3 regions of the Alishewanella sp. SMS8 genome follow, and region 2 is predicted to be linked to each of the others. Evidence: predicted binding sites of a transcription regulator. Region 2 holds the regulator's gene; each other region holds the start of a gene.
What was found. The regulator FNR, encoded in region 2, switches genes on or off when oxygen is low (the NO sensors DNR and NnrR bind a similar motif). The targets are predictions, from matches to a motif close to TTGATCTAGATCAA.

Region 1 (6,339 bases), 540 kb from region 2:
TCTGGCGGTGAAAATTATCGTTTAAATGCAACTTACGGCAAAACCTTTGACCGTGGTTCATTCCGCGTTGTAGCTGACTATAACTTGCAAACTGAGTTAGCGCGTGGCGATCGTGATTTCTTCGATTGTAACCAGCGTTTATTCTACAGCCAAGCTAACCCAGGTGAGCGTACTGATCCTATCGATCCACGTACCGGTGATTACCACTGTAGCGCTTCGCAATACGGTGTATGGATTTTCAACTATGCACCAGGTGCCTCAAACTTCCGTACTGGCGTAAAAGCACAATATGACTACGATGGTTTTTTCGCGGCGGCTAACCGTCCAACCTTTAACAGCTTAATTACTTCACCTGGCCCTAATAACATTTCTGTGCCAAACGGTTGGTACCCTGTTTCTTACGATAAAGAAACAGATGGCTGGGCTGATGCTGATCACCCATTCCAAAACGCGCAATCTATGATCCCAGAAAGCGAAGTGGCTTCAGTGTTCATGATGGGTGATTATGATTTAACTGATAATATTTCAGCTTATTCTGAGTTAATATACAGTCAGCGTAAGACTGAAGTGAACAGTTTCCGTCAATTCTGGACCGCGCAATTAGGTAACAGACGTTACATTCGTGGTGGTACAGTTGATGGATGGGGTGGTGATGCTGTAGGTTTCATGCCTGTTGCGATGACTGACCACTCTGGCGGTGAAACGACAATTGATTACAGCCGTTACGTATTAGGCTTAGAAGGCTCATTAGGTGATTGGTCTTGGGATGTGTCATTCCAAAACAGTTACAACAAAGGTACATATAACAACAAAGTTATCCTATTTGATGCGATGAATATGGCACAAGATGCTGTATACGGTGGCCCATGTGCCGGTGCAGTATCACCTGTTTCAGGTAAGGCCTGTACACCAGTAGATTGGTTAAGCCCAGATCACATCAATGGTAATCAATCTCAAGCCGTTAAAGACTTCTTATTTGATATTGATTATGGTGTAACGACTTATCGTCAATCAACTATCGACGGTTATATCACCGGTGATTTGTTTGAATTACCTGCCGGTATGATCAGTACTGCAGTCGGTGCATCATTTCAACAAGATGCGTTAAATGACGTACCAGGTGAAGCCACCTTAGCTGGCAACTTATGGGGTTCTACCGGTGCTGGTATTACCGCAGGTTCAGCTAATACTCGTGCAGTGTACAGTGAAGTGTTTGTGCCAGTTTTACGTGATATGTTCTTAGCGGAAAGTTTGGATATCACTGCTTCTGGTCGTTGGACTGATGTGTCAACCTACGGTTCTGATTCAACGTTTAAAGTATCGGCAAACTGGGTTGTCGGCAATGGCTTCCAGGTTCGTGCTTCTCGTGGTTCTTCATTCCGTGCTCCAGCACTGTTTGAGTTGTTCTTAGAAGGCCAAACGGGTTTCTTGAACCAAACAGGTAACGATCCATGTTTAAACTGGGCGGGTCGATTAGCTGAAGGTACTTTGGATCAGCGCGTTGCAGCTAACTGTGAAGCTGATGGTGTGCCTGCAACTTATGTTAATCCAGGTAGCTCTATGACCTCGATCACCGGTGGCGGTGCAGGTGTATTAGAAGCAGAAACTTCAATCTCTAAAGGTATCGGTATTGTTTGGAAGAGCCCGGAAGACAAATTTGGCTTCTCAGCAGATTACTACGATGTAGTGATCAGCAGCCAAGTGTCTAACATTGGTGGTGGTACTGTTTTAGGCTTATGCTACCGTTCAGAAAACTTCCCTAATGAACCGTTCTGTGACCAGTTTACGCGTCGTGATGGTTCTGCAGCAGGCGACTTTGGTATTGACACCGTACGTGGTGGTTATGTCAACGTAGCAGAACAAAAAGTTCGTGGTACTGACTTCTTGTTTACTTACCAAGATGATTTTGATTTTGGTTCATTACGTATTCGTTTAGATCACACGGTTCAGTTTGAGCGTTCATTCAAGCAGTTCCCTGACAGTACACCTTCGCAATATGTCGGTGATGTAGGTGATCCGAAGCACGTAGGTACGTTAAGCACCACGTTAAATCGTGACGGCTGGCGTTACACTTGGAACATGCGTTATGTTTCAGGCACAGACGATTATAAGTACTTCGCGAACGGTAACCAAACGACTTACCGTGGTCAGCCATCAACGTTTATTGCTGAAACACCTACTTACATCCTACACTCTGCTTCAGTACAAAGAGATATCTATGGTGTAGATGTGACCTTCGGTATTGCAAACTTGTTTGATAAAGCACCGCCACAAGGTTCTCCAGCTGGCGTACGGACAGCGGGTAACTCTGTCCTGTACTCTCAGTATGAGTTCATTGGCCGTCGTGCATTCTTGAACATGTCTTACGATTTCTAATTGGCGCTAGCGAATTAGTGATAGTTTGAATAAAGCCCCGTTTTACGGGGCTTTTCTTTTGTGATAATTCAAGCCTAATGCTTTTCAAATAGGCATAAATTCATTACCATAAGCACCAGTTTTGATTTGAATCAATTTTTGCGCGGTAGAAATAAATGGCTGACGAAAACTTTAAAGACTCTTTGAATGCAAAACAGATACTGATATTTGTAATTGTTTTTGTAAGTTTGCTGTGTTTAGTACCCATTTTACGCTGGGTACAGTTATTGGGTTAATGCAGTTTTGCATTTGCCAGATAGCCGCCACTCGGGCGGCTTTTTTATCGGTTTAATACAAGGGTAAAGCAATGGATTATCAAGCATTAGCAGCTGAATTAAAGCGTGTGATCAAAACGGTAGAGAACTACCCAAAACCTGGCATTACTTTTCGGGATGTCACCAGCTTAATGCAAGATGGCCCCAGTTTTAAAAAAGTGATTAATGCCTTTGCGGCGCATTATCAGCAGCAAGGTATAACTAAGATTATTGGTACAGAATCTCGCGGTTTTATTTTTGGGGCGCCTTTGGCTTATGCGTTGGGTATTTCGTTCGTGCCTGTGCGTAAACCAGGAAAATTACCTCGCGAACGTATCTCGCAGGCCTACACTTTAGAGTATGGTGAAGATGCGCTGGAATTACACGCTGACGCCATCGCTGCAGGTGATAAGGTATTATTGGTTGATGATTTGCTAGCCACTGGCGGTACTATCGATGCTACCGTGCAATTAGTGCGTCGTTTAGGCGGTCAAGTTGAAGATGCGGCCTTCGTTATCGCTTTACCTGAATTAGGGGGCGTGGCAAGACTTGAAGCCTTAGGCTTGAAACTTTGCAGTTTGGTTGAGTATCAAGGCGAATAAGTTTAGGCTAGGCACTGTGATGTTAGGTGCAGGAAAGCGGGCATGAGTTATCAGGTTTTAGCAAGAAAATGGCGGCCACGTCATTTTAATGAGTTGGTAGGGCAACAGCATGTAAAAACCGCGTTGGCGAATGCCCTGACCAGCAGTCGCTTACATCATGCTTATTTATTTACCGGCACCCGTGGTGTCGGTAAAACGACCATCGCCCGTATTTTTGCCAAAAGTTTAAATTGTGAAACGGGCATTACCGCAACGCCTTGTGGCCAGTGTAGTGCTTGCCAAGAAATTGATGCCGGCAACTTTGTTGATTTGCTCGAAATTGATGCGGCTTCTCGAACTAAGGTTGAAGACACCCGAGATCTACTGGATAACGTGCAATATGCACCCAGTCGTGGTCGTTTTAAAGTGTACCTGATTGATGAAGTGCATATGCTGTCGCGGCATAGTTTTAATGCTTTATTGAAAACCCTGGAAGAACCTCCGCCGCACGTCAAATTTTTGCTCGCAACGACTGATCCGCAAAAGTTACCCATCACGGTCCTCTCGCGTTGTTTACAGTTTAGTTTAAAAGCCCTGACGCCGGTGCAAATTGAGCAGCATTTAACCGAAGTGCTCGCTGCCGAGCAGATCCCGTTTGAAGCGGCTGCGCTCACCGCCTTAGCTAAAGCGGCCAAAGGCAGTTTACGCGATTCATTAAGTTTAACCGACCAAGCCATTGCGCTAAGTAATAGCAATCTTACAGTTGAAACCGTGCGTCAGATGTTGGGCTTATTAGATACCCGTTTTGCTGTAAGTTTACTGAGTGCGCTGTTAGCCGCAGATATGCCGCAGCTGCAGCAGGCGTTACAAGAACTGTTAAGTCAACAGTCCGATTATCAGCAGGTGTTAGATGATATGTTGTCGCTGTTGCATCTTACCGCGCTAACACAACTGCAGCCTGCTGCGGCAGACTTATCTGAACAAGCCGAAATGATCCGTTACTGGGCTGCGCATTTAGCGCCTGAGGCGGTACAGTTGTATTATCAATTGTTAATCAGTGGCAAGAAGGAGCTCCCTTTTGCTCCAGAGCCGGTGGTCGGGCTAGAAATGGCGTTATTACGCGCCATGGCCTTTGTACCCGCGAGCCGCACAGAGCCGCAAAGTTCGGCGCCAACTCAAGCGCTATCAACACCAGCCGCCTCGACACCTCAGGCACGCCCAGCCGTAATGGCTGCGCCAATTGCTCCACACGCTATGGCGCCCGTTACTGCGCCAAGTCAGGTAACCTCTGCGGCAGCTGAACCACACCAACCCAATGAGGCGGCGGCAATAGCCTCGGCGCCAACAGAAACGTTAATCGCCAGTGCTACAATGCCTAACACGGCCTTAGGCAATAACCCGATTACCACGCCTGATAAGCATAGCGCTACTCCAGTAGCATCGGCGATAGATGAGGGAACCGCGCGTATTATGGCTCGGCGTGGGGTGCAAGTGACGGCAGCACCGCCAGCGGTGGAGACAGTCGCAGGAAAAAAGCCTGAGCGCCCGATGGCGCTGCCTCAGTCTGAATTACCTCGACGTTTAAATACGCCGCCATCCGCCATGGCTGCTACAACAAAACCGCAACAAGCCACTGCGGTAGTACCCGAGCCTGCTGCAAAGTTAGATCCCCGTTCACACCAGCACGACGATGAAGATAGTGCCACTTCAGATGACACCGTTAGCTTTGCTGAGCAACAAGCGTTAACGGAAGCATGGTGGCAGCAGCAGCAATTTGATGTTTTACCCAGTAATGATACCGATGAGCTTGACGAGCAACGTTTTTCTATTCGTTTTGCCGCTCAGGTCGATGCCTGGTCGCGCTTAATCGAACAGCTATCGATTGGTGGGTTATTACGTTTATATTTATTACATAGTGCTATGCAGCAAAATGGCCTACAAGTGCAATTGCAGGTAGCCCAATCGCAGCAACATTTGGACAAGGGCGATTTTCGTGAAAAGCTGTATGCGGCAATTAGCCCGGTATTTCCTGCCAATTTTCAGTTAGAGATTCAATACTTAGCAGAGATTAATGCCAGTCCGTTAGCGATCCAGCAGCGTATAGAACATGAACGCAAAGACTATGTCAGCCGGTTGTTGCAACAAGATCCCAAGCTGCAAGCCATTCAACAGATATTTAGTGCAGAGCTGCAACTTGACACCTTGCAGGTGAATTAACCTTGTAATTTGTTGAGCGAGTATTTATCTTGTCGCCAACAATTTCCACATCCACAAAATAGAGAGATAGAGTATGTTTAAAGGTGGCATGGGCAATATCATGAAGCAGGCGCAAGCCATGCAAGAAAAAATGGCGAAAGTACAAGCTGAAATCGCCACAATGGAAGTCACGGGTGAATCAGGCGCGGGTTTGGTTAAAGTGACCATGACAGGCAATCACAATGTGCGTCGAGTGACTATCGATGACAGCCTGATGAGTGATGATAAAGAAATGCTAGAAGATTTGGTGGCTGCAGCATTAAATGATGCCGTGCGCCGGGTCGAAGAAAACAATAAAGAGCAGATGGCGAAAGTAACTGGTGGCATGCAATTACCGCCAGGTATGAAGATGCCGTTCTAATTATGGCGAAGTTAACGCCCCTGTTACAGCAACTGATTGAAGCCTTGCGCGTTTTACCTGGTGTTGGGCCAAAATCGGCCCAGCGCATGGCTTTTCAGTTACTTGAGCGTAATCGTAGCGGTGGCGCTCGGCTGGGCACGGCTTTAGTGGCCGCGATGGAAGGGATAGGGCAATGCCAGCAATGCCGTACCTTTTCTGAGCATAGCCTGTGCGCCATCTGCAGTGATGTGAAGCGACAACAAGCCGATGTGCTGTGTGTGGTAGGATCTGCTGCGGATCAACTTGCAATAGAGCATACTGGGCAGTTTCAAGGGCGTTATTTTGTATTAATGGGCTATCTGTCTCCCTTAGATGGCGTTGGCCCAGCAGAGTTAGGCCTCGATGCATTAGCGGCACAATTAGCTCAAGGTAAACTTTCTGAGTTAATCTTGGCAACCAATCCCACGGTTGAAGGTGAGGCGACAGCTTTTTA
Region 2 (6,339 bases):
ATATCAATTCAGAGACGCCATTACCGATATAAACATCATCGGCATCGGCACCACGAATACCCCGTTGTTGATAATATTGCGCGACAGCCACTCGCGCCGGATAGATACCTTGTGAATCAGAATAGCCCTGTGCCGTTGGCAAATTATGAATAACGTGCTTGAGAATTTCATCGGGTGCTTCAAAACCAAATGGGGCAGGGTTACCAATATTGAGTTTTAGGATCCGATGACCTTCTTCTTCCATGCGCTTGGCTTCTCGAGCAACTGGCCCACGGATGTCATAACATACCCCATCTAACTTAGTTGAACGTTCAATTGGTTTCATATCTTCGCCATTTACCCCGTTATATCCATCCAGACAGCTAAATCTTACCAAGCCAGTTTTTATCAGACAGACTAAATTTGCAATGATTTCAGCATAAAATGCGTAAAAAAACCCAGCGTGGCAACTTTTGGTCGAATCTAGCAGACTAAGGCGGTAGAATGGCAGGCTAAATAATAATAATACGTTCTAATAGTGTTGAATTGTTGTTTCATGACAAAGGTGGTTAATGCTGTTTTTCCGAAAATTATTGCTGGTATTGTTTTGGTTAGGGGTGCTGATTGCCACGTTAAGCCCTTTTAGCCAACTCGAACCATTAAAAGAAAGCGATTCGCTCGAGTCTTTCGAGCAATGGCAGATCCCAACTCGGCTGTCTGCATTATCGCAGGCTGATCAGAAAAAACTGCTACAGCGGTTGGCTTATCCTCGCTCTGAAATTCCCGCTCGGCCGTTACCCGACTTTAATGCCATTACGGATGTCCGTAAAAAGAAAAAAGCTTTTTTTGATTATTTGCGCCCTCACGTGCGTCGCGAAAATCAACGCTTGCTGTTATTGCGCGAGCAATTATTAGAAATTGAAGATAAAAAGCGTAAGAATATGCGCTTACATATCGACGAATATGCCTTTCTTTATAGTTTGTATGATGAGTTCCGCTTAGATATTACTGAAACGGATATGGCATCGCTGCAAGAATTACTGTTGCGCGTGGATATTATTCCGGAGAGTTTAGTCTTAATGCAGGCAGCCAATGAGTCGGCTTGGGGCACTAGTCGTTTTGCCGTGGAAGGCTATAACTTTTTTGGGCAATGGTGCTTTCGGGAGGGCTGTGGCCTCGTGCCATTAAATCGTGCTGAAGATCAGTTTCACGAAGTGGCCCGATTTGAAGATGCCGCCGCAGCGATTAGCAGTTATTTTTATAATCTGAATACTTTTCATACCTATGAGTCGTTACGCCAAATCCGCTGGAAGTTGCGTGAAGAGGATCGCCCCATACGTGGTGAAGCATTGGCGCATGGGTTGCATGCTTATTCTGAACGTGGTGAAGAGTACATCGAAGAGATAACCGCCATGATCCGTTATAATCGACGTTTTTTAGAAGATTAAGCTGATTGCTATTTCCTGCGCTGCGATGTGCTGTTGGGTATGGTTTTAGCTGGACATCACAGCTAAGAAGCCAAGTGCGCATAAGCCAAGGTGCAGCATGGTTATCAAAGGCAGGCTGGCATATCGCGCTGCAATGCCGATGTGAAAAGCTGCGCTCTAACAGCATGATGCCAAGTTAAAGCGCAGAGATAATCAAGGAGCTAGTTTAACTCGACCGCTTGTAGCAGCGGCTGCTCATCTTCGTTATCTATTTCTAAGCCAACCGGAATGCTGGGGATGGTCGCTTTATCAAATGCTAAATCACCCTCAGTCGCTAAAGCGTCACCCTTCGTCAGCCCTGCGAAATTAAACAGCGATTTATCTGCTAAATGTGATGGCACGATGTTTTGCATGGCTTGAAACATGGTCTCGATGCGCCCAGGAAAGCGTTTATCCCAATCTTGCAGCATTTCTTTGACCACTTGGCGCTGCAGGCCGTCTTGTGAGCCACAAAGGTTACAAGGGATGATCGGAAACTCACGCGCGACAGCGTATTTTTCAATGTCTTTTTCTTTGCAATAAGCTAAAGGTCGGATCACGATATGTTCACCGTTGTCACTGACCAGTTTAGGCGGCATCGATTTCATCTTGCCACCATAAAACATGTTTAAAAACAGGGTTTCAAGCATATCATCACGATGATGGCCTAATGCAATTTTAGTGGCGCCCAGCTCTTTTGCAGTACGATATAAAATGCCCCGGCGCAAACGTGAACACAGCGAACAGGTGGTTTTACCCTCTGGAATTTTATCTTTGACTATCGAGTAGGTATCTTCAGTAACAATCAGATATTCAATACCCAGCTGGTTTAAATACTGAGGTAATACCTCAGCAGGGAAGCCAGGTTGTTTTTGATCGAGGTTAACGGCAATAAGGCTAAAATTTACCGGCGCGGATTGCTGTAAATTCATCAGGATATCGAGCATGGTGTAAGAGTCTTTGCCGCCAGAAAGGCAGACCATGATCTTATCACCTTCTTCAATCATGCCGAAATCAGCAATGGCTTGACCCACACCCCGGCGCAATCTTTTGTGTAATTTGTTCAGATTGTATTGAGCTTTTGCTTGTGCTGCGTGCGACATCAGTAACTACCCGCCAGAAAAAAGGCGCTCATTATACCCAACCTCGCGCCTTTACCAAAGTCTGATAATTAGCTTTTTTCAAGCGGACAAATAAAGTCAGCCGGTTTCATGGCTAATACATCGCAATCTAGGCGGTCGATGACATGTTCAGCGGTATTACCAATGATCGCCGCGGATAAGCCCGTACGCCCAATAGTGCCGATAATGACCATTTCGGCATCCAGCTTTTTGGCCAGTTTCGGGATCACGTCTTCGGGCATACCTTCTAACACATGACATTGCTCGTTACTAATTTGATGTTTTTCGGCCAGACTTAATATCGCATCTTTATGATGGCGGCGAAGGGTGTCATTGTATTCTTGTGGATTAAACTCGGGGATCTCAATCGCGATATTCACCGGGGTGCCGGGATAGGCATTGACTAAATGCACCTTAGCATCGAGTAATTGCGACATTTGTTGTGCTTTGTGGATCACCCGTTGATTTAATGACAGGTGATGTTCTTGCTCACTACCCGCATTAACGGCAGCAATGATATTGCCTTTAGCAGGCCATGCATGATCTTTAACTAACAATACTGGGCAAGGACATTTACGCAAAATATGCCAATCGGTCGGCGTAAAAATCATCGATTTTAAAACATCATGATCATGCGTCCCTTTGATCACCAGATCATAATCATTATCTAAGACGGTTTTCACCACGGCTTCAAAGGGGCGATTGTGCCAAACCACGTGCATTTTGATGTTTAAACCCAAGGCGCTGGGTTGTTCTAAAAAGGTTTTGACCCAAAGCTCGCGATCTTTAATCACCGACTGTTTCATCGATTCGCGCTCGTCACCCGATAACATGGTGGTCATCTCGTAAGAGAATTCATAAACACTAAGAAAAGCGGTCAGTTGACAGCCTTGTTTGCGGGCAAGTTCGATGGCTCTATCGAGCGCTTTTTGCTCATCAGCGCTCGGATCTAAAACCACTAACACATTATTGTAAATAGACATTAAAGCTTCCCTCTTAAGTCAATCAGCTTATCTAAGTGTAGACCAAGATAAGCGATTAATAGGGATTTATGTTTGTGCTATATCAAGTTAAAGGGAGTTAACATTGGCCTGAAAGCGCGGTTAAGCTGGGGGCATCCAAAATGGTGATAAGCTTGCCATCAACTTGAATGATTTCATCTTTGTGCATTTTACTCAGCAAACGGCTGATGGTTTCTACGGTCAAGCCCAAATAATTACCAATGTCGCTGCGGGTCATACTGAGCCGGAAGGCTTTTTCAGAAAAACCACGATTGCCATAACGAGAAGCCAAATGATTTAAAAAAGTTGCCAATTTTTGCTCTGCGGTTTTACGATTTAACAGCAACATCATTTGTTGATCAGATTGAATATCTTGGCTCATTAAACGCATCATTTGCTGGCGTAGTTTAGGTAATTGACTTAACAGATTTTCAAGGTTTTGATAGGGTATTTCACAAATCATACCGGTTTCTAAGGCTTCAGCATAGCTGGCATGTTTTTCAGTATTGATGGCGTCAAAACCAATGACATCGCCAGGTAAATGAAAGCCGGTGATTTGCTGCTCACCTTGTGAGGTGAGCGTGAAGGTTTTAAAAGAGCCCGTGCGGATGGCATATAGCGATTTAAGCTCGTTACCGCTTTCAAACAACATATCGCCTTTGTGCAAAGGGCGCTTTCGCTGAATGATATCATCAAGTTTGCTCATTTCTTGCTCACTGAGCGAAAACGGTAAACACAGCTGACTAAAACCGCAATCCTGACAATTTATAGCTGAACGTTGCATCACACACACCCTTTTACCCTTAATAGGGTAACAGCTTAAAAAACTAGTCTATGCAAAGCAAGCCATATCGTGTAAAAACCATAAACCGCTAACAGTAATGCCGCACTGTAACGAAACCATAGTTGGTTTTTTAGTTTGACTAGGCTATTAGCCGCGGAGCCAAATACCAGTAACGCAGGTAAGGTGCCGACGCCAAAAAGTAACATGATCAGTGCACCGCTACTGGCACTGCCGCTGGCTAAACTCCAACTAAGGGTTGAATAAACCAAACCACAAGGCAAAAAGCCCCATAACATGCCATAGCTTAGGGCTTTAACACTGCTATCAAGCGGTAATAAGCGCTTCGTATAAGGTTGGATAAAGCGCCACAAACCTTGCCCTGCGCGCTCTAAACGCGTTAAACCAAACCAAAGCCGGGCAATATACAGCGCCATTGCCAGTAATAATAAGCCGGCCAATAAACGCAACCCAATAAAAGTGGCTCCGGTAATGCCCATGGCGGTCGCACCAAAATAACCGACCAAGCCACCAAAGCAGGTATAGGTAATCAAGCGGCCAAGGCTTAACAACAATTGTAAGCGAAACTTTTGCCAAGCACTTTGGGCCGGCATGGCAAATTGCAAGGCGGCAACAATACCACCGCACATGACTAAACAATGGCTGCTGCCTAAAAAACCAATCAGCAGCGCCGCGACATAATCAATGTTCATCAGGCTTGTTCGGTGGTATCACTTTGGGCTTATCTTCGTCGAACAAGATACTTAAGCCTTCTTTTTCTAAATCTTCAAATTGCTTTGAGCGCACCGCCCAAAAGAAGATACCGATGCCAATAGCCACAAACAGGATGGCAATCGGGATCAGTACATAGATAATGCTCATTTTTTCAGTAACCTCAATGAATTGGATACCACTAACAGCGAGCTAAACGACATGCCAATCACGGCAATGTAAGGGGAAACAAAACCCGCAACGGCTAAAGGGATAATAACCAGATTGTAGCCCACTGACCAGCCAAGGTTCTGCTTGATCACCCGGGAGGTTTGTTTGCCACCTTGAAGAAGGTTTTGTAATAAGCGTAAATCGGCTTTTAAAAATACCACATCTGCTTGGTTTTTCGATAAATCGGTGCCAGATTGCACCGCAACTGAAATATGCGCAGCGTTAAAGCTCGGACTATCGTTAATACCGTCACCCAGCATCAGCACTTTGGCACCTGTTGCGATTAATTGTTGGATCTCGGTGACTTTATCTTCAGGGCTGCAGCCTTTGTGCATAAAGTCGAGTTTTAATGCTGCGGTTAATTGTTCTGCTTGTACCGAGTGATCACCGGTTAACATCCCCAGTTTATAGCCTTGCTGCTGAAGTTGCTGAATTAACGCCGTCGCTTCTTCGCGTAATTTATCTACAAGTTTTAACTTAGCTTGCAGTTGGTTATCAAGAGTAAAATACACCTGCCATTCTGGCTCTGCTGGTACGCCACAAAATTGTGCGCTGCCCACTTTGAGTTGCTGGCCTTGCCAACGAGCACGAATACCGGCGCCAATGGCTACCTGTACGTCGTTTAATGTTAGGGGCTGCGTTAAATACGGCGCAAAGGCCCGGGCAATCGGATGCTCAGAATATTGTTCTAAATTGGCCACTAAGTTAAGTAAATCGGTTTCAGCTAGGGTAGGGTTGACCCTGTGCACCTGTTGTAAGCTAAATTTACCTTCAGTTAAGGTGCCGGTTTTATCTACCACGATATGGCTAATGTTGGGTAAAACCTCAAGCACTTGAGCATTTTTAATCAGCACGCCTTGTCGATTTAATCTGGCCAAGGCACAGGTTATCGCCGTGGGGGTCGCTAAGCTAAGGGCGCAAGGGCAGGTGGCAACTAACACCGATAGGGTGACCCAAAATGCGCGGCTAGGATCCCACCAGAAATACCAAAGTAAGAAAGTGAGCAGGGCGATCACCAATAAACGCTCGACAAAATACTTGGCTAATTG
Region 3 (6,339 bases), 1.2 Mb from region 2:
GTCAGGTACCTATGATTCGTTAAACAAGACTACGGGGGCTTTCACTTCTTATGTGGCCGGTGGTTATCTTGATGGTCTGAATTTTACCTTAGCTGCCGGTGAAGTTTTCGATTTTCAGGTATTTAAAACTAACAATACTGCTTTTACTTATGATGTTTATAGCGGCTCCACTTTAATTGAGTTGGCGTCTTTAAGTAATAACAACCAAAACAACAACGGCATATTATTAAGCTATAATCCGCCTAGAACTGCTAATATTGCTGCAGTACCAGAACCCACTACTCTTGCTTTAATCGGTTTGGGTTTATTAGGTTTGGGCGCGGCTCGTCGTCGTAAAGCATAATTATTGCTTGATGTAAAAAAACCAAAAGCTCGGTTAAATGGCTTTTGGTTTTTTTGTTTGTATTGTCAGTTTACCTTCTACAATAAGTTTCAATAGCCTTGCTATTAGTAATACTTCAAGCCGTCAGCCTTACCTCTAAACGCGTAATAGGCTACTGCGGTATAGGCCGCAATCACCGGAATGACCACCACTGCGCCAAAGAAAATAATCAGTAGCGACTCCCGCGAGCTGGCCGCTTGATAAAGTGTCATTTGGTTTGGCACGACAAATGGATAGAAACTTAGGGCTAAACCGATAAAGCTGCTGATAAAAATCACGTTACAAATGGCAAAGGGCAACCAAGCACCGGCATCTTTTGGCAGTGGTAAACGTTTCAAGGCCAAATAACCAATAACAAACATGGCAAAGCACAACAACGGGATCGCAGCAAAGAAATAGGCTAATGGCGGTTCAGTCCACACTTGTAACACGTTAGCGTTGACCATAGGGTTAATCAGGCTCACCGCCAAGATCCCGCTGAGCGTTAACACGCCCGCTATTTTACAGTGCTTAATGGCATGCAGTTGCAGCTCACCGCTGGTTTTGCCAATCAGCCAGGCATTACCAATCATCGCATAGGCGGCCGTAACACACAGACCGCTGAAGCACGCGAAAATAATACTGCCCGTATGATACTGTAAACCCATCACATAAATGCCCAGCATAAAGCCCTGACTGAAGGTTGCTAACAGCGATCCGGCTTTAAAGGTGTAATCCCAGTACACTTTACGCTGAGTTTTTACCTTAGCCCGAAAGTCAAAGGCAACACCGCGTAAAATTAAGCCGATGAGTAACATGGCCGTGGGCAAATATAACGCATGTAAGATAGCGCTGTGCGCGGCGGGAAAGGCAACCAGTAACAAACCTACCGCCAATACGAGCCAAGTTTCATTGGCATCCCAAAACGGGCCAATCGAGGCAATGGCCGTATCGCGCCAAGCTTCGTTGCCCATCGGTAGGGTGATGCCGACCCCTAAATCATAACCATCTAAAATGGCATAGAGTAAAATCGACAGGGCAGTCAGGCCACCAAAAACCAGGGCCAAATGTTCGGCCGTTAACCAATTCATCATGCTGAAGCTCCTGTGGCTTTGTCAGTGGCTGGCGCGTTTTCAGGTAAACCTGGCATCGTCAGATCATACTCTTCTACTTCTACCGCACGCTTGGCTAACCAGAACAGCGTTTTGATATAGAGCACCAGCAACACGGCATACAGCACTAAATATAAGCCTAGGGTTAGCGCGACATGCTCACTTGGCACGGTAGTTACCGCGTCACGTGTTTTTAATAAGCCATACACTAAGTAGGGCTGCCGTCCAATTTCGGTGACATACCAGCCGGCTAGGGTGGCGACCCAGCCCGAGAACGTCATACCGATAAGGAGTTTTAAATGCAGCGGTGTCAGCGTTTTATGCCTCACTAGTTTAATACTGCTCCACCAAGCCACTAGCAGCATCAGCATGCCGATTCCCACCATAACGCGGAAGCTATAAAACACTGGCGCAACGGGCGGATGCTCGCCGACAAATTCATTTAAACCTTTCAGTTCGCCATTCGCATCGTGCGTTAAAATTAAACTGGCTAATTTCGGGATCTCAATTGCAAAGCGATTTTGCTGGGTTTCGGCATCGGGAATGGCAAATAACACCAGAGGTGCGCCTTTTTCGGTATGCCAAATACCTTCCATTGCCGCGATCTTTTGCGGTTGATGTTCTAAGGTGTTTAAGCCATGGAAATCACCGACCAATGCCTGAGTGGGCGCTAAAATTGCCGCAGTAAATAAAGCGGTTTTCAGCGTCAGTTTCGGGGCTTTTTTGTTATCGCCACGTAATAAGCGATAGGCAGAAATACCGGCCACCAGGAAACAAACGGTGAGGGCCGAGGCCAGCAACATATGCATAAAGCGATAGGGAAAAGACGGGTTAAAAATAATCGCGAACCAGTCGGTGGCATGGACTACGCCATCGCGCATTTCAAAACCTGCTGGCGTTTGCATCCATGAATTCAGCACTAAGATCCAAAATGCCGAGAAGGTGGTGCCTAAGGCGACTAAAAAAGTGGCGAGGGTATGCGCCCAGCGCGGCACTTTATGAAAACCAAATAACATAATACCGAGCATGGTAGCTTCAAGAAAAAACGCTGTTAATATTTCATAGGCCAGTAAGGGTCCAGCAATATTACCGATGGTTTCCATAAAACCAGGCCAGTTAGTGCCAAACTGAAACGACATGGTGATGCCGCTAACGACACCCAGTGCAAAGGTTAGCGCAAACACTTTTACCCAAAAGCGATAAGCACGCATCCAAACCGGATGCTTTGAAAAGTCGAAGCGTAACTTGAAGTAAAATAACAACCAACCTAAGGCAATGGTAATGGTTGGGAACAGGATATGAAAACTAATATTGGCCGCAAATTGAATACGCGACAGAATTAACGTGTCTAACATAACCACCTCAGCAATAGGCTATTAAGCGTCTTTTTTCGAGCGAAACTTTTCGGTAAATTCCAACACCTTGCCAACACCAGAGCCAAGCTTCATTAATGTGTTTAACTTTTCAGGCGATAACGACTGCAAGCTTTGTGTCCAGTCGGTAATGTTTTCGAGTAAATCATGGATTTCGGTAATGCGCTGTTGTGCAAAGCGCTCTTCTTTATTTGCCGCTTCATCCATCATAATGTCGCGCAGCAGTGACAGCGTTGGGTCCATTTCACGCTTACGGCGCTCTTCAAACACCTTATTGGCCATGTCCCAAATGCTGCCGCGACAACAATAGTATTCTTTGCGATCACCGGCTTTATGTTGCACTTGTACTAGTTGCCAACTGCCCAGCTCTTTTAAACCCATGCTGACGTTGCCACGAGAAATACCCAATAACTCGGCAATATCATTGGCGCAGATCGGCTCTTCACTCACTACTAGCAAGGCATAAATTTGCCCAACGGTGCGGTTAAATCCCCAGCGGCTTCCCATCTCACCGAAGTGGTAAACAAAGGATTCAATCATTGGTGTCATTTGCATAACTCGGACCTTACTGAACTTTCAGAAATTTCTGAAACTATTGTACGCTCAGATTTTGATCCTGATCAATGTGTTTCTAGAAAATTTATATTAAGCCCTGGGAAGATGCTGAGCAGTTGCTGAAGCAGACGCCGGCATGAAATCGTTGTCGAGTTGTGCTGATACAGTTGATTTTGTTCGATAAAGCATCAGTTGCGCGCTGATTAGCAGATAATTTCAGAAATCGCTTGCAAAAATGGCTGAGCTTGCATAATATTCGCGCCGTTCTGTCGGTACTAATCAGTACTCGTTGCCCGGGTGGTGAAATCGGTAGACACAAGGGATTTAAAATCCCTCGAGGGAAACCTCGTGCCGGTTCAAGTCCGGCCCCGGGCACCATTTTATTTCTGCGCTTTTTCTCCCTTTTCCACACTAATTTGTGTTTGTTAATTGTCTGCAATATCCTTATCTATAGTCTTGTTTTTGTTCTGATTGTGTCTCTTGTCGTCACACCATACGGCTTTATAAAAACTGAAGTTTATGCAAGTTTGCTTTTATCACTTCAATCCTAGTTCATACGGTTCGTTTTGTACGACAAAATGTGACTCAACATGTCAAGGTTTAATAGTGATCTGATAAGCGGCAGACTGGTCAAATTGGCTAACTCGATAACATTGCCAATAGACAGGGCAGTGATTGTTAGTATTGGATTTATAACAACATTGCCGATTAAAAAGCTGCTATACCGCGTATTTACTGCTAGAGTAAATGAATAAACACACCCTTTATTTTATGGGGGTAGTTTTATTGGCATAAACTATCTCTAAATGGATCAATGAGGCACCCTATGTTCAGGTCATTAAGTATTCAAAAACGATTGCTTAGCGCATTTGGAGCGCTCGTTTTGATGTTAGCGGGTTTGGGCGCATATAACCTGAACACGATGTCTGATATTCGCGATCGAGCGAGTCAAGTCGAAACCAATATTCTACCTTCGTTGATGAATTTGGCAGACTTAAATCTAAATGTAACTCGCTTGCGGGTATTAACCTTAAGACTGATGCTAACAACGGATATTCGCCAAGAAGGCGAAACCCTACAATTAGTTGAAAATGTCCGGGCAGAGGTTAAGAAAAACGTATCAGCTTATGAAAGCGTGATTACGCTTGCAGAAGAGAGACAAGTGTTCAATGTCTTTAAAAAAGCAGAAGAAAGTTATCTAGACATTCAACAGCAAGTGATTGATTTGCTAAAGCAAGATGAAACGGGGGAAGCCTTAGATCTGTTGCCTCAGATGAATGGCTTAGAAAATACCCTTACCCAAAATTTGTTAAAGTTAACTAGCATAAATCAGCAGTCTGTCGCTGATTCTCGAACCGCTTCGATTGCGGCTTATGAAAGCGCTAAGTTGGTTGTTATCGCATTAATTGCGTTAGCCGTAATTACTGCTATTGCGATAGCGTTAATGATTTCAAAAAGTATTAATCAGCCTTTATCGCAGGTTATTGAGTCAGCTCAGTTTATTGCCAACAGTGATTTAACGCGGGATGTTTGTCGTGATGGTAATGATGAACTGACTAAATTAGCGCAAGCCATTTCGCAAATGCAAACTAATTTGCGTGAAGCGATCGGTCATATCTCTAGTTCAGCCAGTCAGCTGGCTTCTGCAGCGGAAGAGTTAAATGCGGTGACGGATGAATCCGCTCGTGCTATTCAACTTCAAAATGATGAAGTGCAACAAGCTGCTACTGCGATAACCGAAATGAGCTCTGCGGTGGATGAAGTGGCGGCAACGGCTATGCAAACCTCGGAAGCGTCTATCCAATCCGCTGCCTTAGCAGAAGATGGCAGTAAAAAAGTACTGCAAACCCGCACTGTTATCGACAAGATGAATGCCGATGTCCGGCAAAGTACCAGTGTGATTAATGTCTTAGCTGAAAAAGTGTCTTCGATTAACCAGGTATTAGAGGTAATTCGTAGCGTAGCAGAGCAAACGAACTTACTGGCACTGAATGCGGCCATTGAAGCCGCTCGAGCGGGGGATGCCGGCCGTGGTTTTGCCGTGGTCGCCGATGAAGTGCGTAGTTTAGCGCATCGCACTCAAACCTCGACTGGGGAAATTGAATTAATGATCAATCAGGTGCAAGCCTCGGTAAAAGAAGCCGTTAGTGCAATGGGCTTAATTAGCAGCAATGTGGATAATGCACAAAACGTGGCAATTGAAGCGGCCACGGCGTTAACACGTATTGCGGAAAACATCACCAGTATTAGTGATCAAAACCACGTTATCGCCAGCGCAGCCGAAGAGCAATCGAAAGTGGCACGGGAAATTGATCGAAGTATTATTACCATTAGCGACCTTGCCAATCAAACGGCAACTGGCTCGCATCAAACCACGGCCAGTGCTTCAGAGCTGTCTCGTTTAGCGACACAACTAAACGAGTTAGTTAGCCGCTTTAAAGTGTAATGCGCTAGATAGCGCCAGTTATGCTGGCGCTTTTTTAGGCACGAAACTTGTTCACTTCTAGCCTTAGCATTTTAGCTTGGTTGGCCACATCGTCACTTAATTGATTGGTTTTTACTGCTACGTCAGCAGTGTCCTCAGATAAGTCACGAATTTTTACTACATTACGATTGACCTCAGCTGCAACAGAGCTTTGCTCTTCAATTGCGGTAGCGACTTGAGTGGTCATGTCCATTATATTTGATACAGCGTTGGTAATGGTTTGAAGTAACTCACTGGCTGCCGCTGCTTGAGTTGCGCTTCGCCCCCCCTCGTCACCACATTCCTGCATGATCTTGGTAATGCCCTTAGTGCGTTCTTGCAGTTTTTGAATAATACCTTCAATTTGATGAGTCGATTGCTGGGTTCGCTGTGCAAGTGTTCTCACTTCATCTGCAACCACCGCAAAGCCTCGGCCGGCATCCCCCGCTCGAGCGGCTTCGATGGCGGCATTCA

Region 1: the regulator FNR is predicted to act here: its motif matches at 2,498-2,511, upstream of apt (adenine phosphoribosyltransferase).
Region 3: the regulator FNR is predicted to act here: its motif matches at 3,457-3,470, upstream of ORJ01_RS06225 (GbsR/MarR family transcriptional regulator).

What each region holds. Positions count from the first base shown of each region.
Region 1 covers NZ_JAPJEA010000001.1:706,165-712,503, reverse strand. The annotation lists gene ORJ01_RS03190 (TonB-dependent siderophore receptor) at 1-2,376, shown strand, start outside; gene apt (adenine phosphoribosyltransferase) at 2,723-3,271, shown strand; gene dnaX (DNA polymerase III subunit gamma/tau) at 3,314-5,467, shown strand; gene ORJ01_RS03175 (YbaB/EbfC family nucleoid-associated protein) at 5,541-5,867, shown strand; gene recR (recombination mediator RecR) at 5,870-6,339, shown strand, end outside.
Region 2 covers NZ_JAPJEA010000001.1:164,426-170,764, reverse strand. The annotation lists gene ORJ01_RS00840 (pyridoxal phosphate-dependent aminotransferase) at 1-325, opposite strand, end outside; gene ORJ01_RS00835 (glucosaminidase domain-containing protein) at 552-1,427, shown strand; gene ttcA (tRNA 2-thiocytidine(32) synthetase TtcA) at 1,628-2,548, opposite strand; gene uspE (universal stress protein UspE) at 2,617-3,549, opposite strand; gene fnr (fumarate/nitrate reduction transcriptional regulator Fnr) at 3,647-4,351, opposite strand; gene ORJ01_RS00815 (sulfite exporter TauE/SafE family protein) at 4,387-5,061, opposite strand; gene ccoS (cbb3-type cytochrome oxidase assembly protein CcoS) at 5,051-5,230, opposite strand; gene ORJ01_RS00805 (heavy metal translocating P-type ATPase) at 5,227-6,339, opposite strand, start outside.
Region 3 covers NZ_JAPJEA010000001.1:1,344,134-1,350,472, reverse strand. The annotation lists gene ORJ01_RS06240 (PEP-CTERM sorting domain-containing protein) at 1-343, shown strand, start outside; gene ORJ01_RS06235 (cytochrome d ubiquinol oxidase subunit II) at 448-1,452, opposite strand; gene ORJ01_RS06230 (cytochrome ubiquinol oxidase subunit I) at 1,452-2,828, opposite strand; gene ORJ01_RS06225 (GbsR/MarR family transcriptional regulator) at 2,850-3,401, opposite strand; tRNA gene ORJ01_RS06220 (tRNA-Leu) at 3,693-3,779, shown strand; gene ORJ01_RS06215 (methyl-accepting chemotaxis protein) at 4,228-5,847, shown strand; gene ORJ01_RS06210 (methyl-accepting chemotaxis protein) at 5,882-6,339, opposite strand, start outside.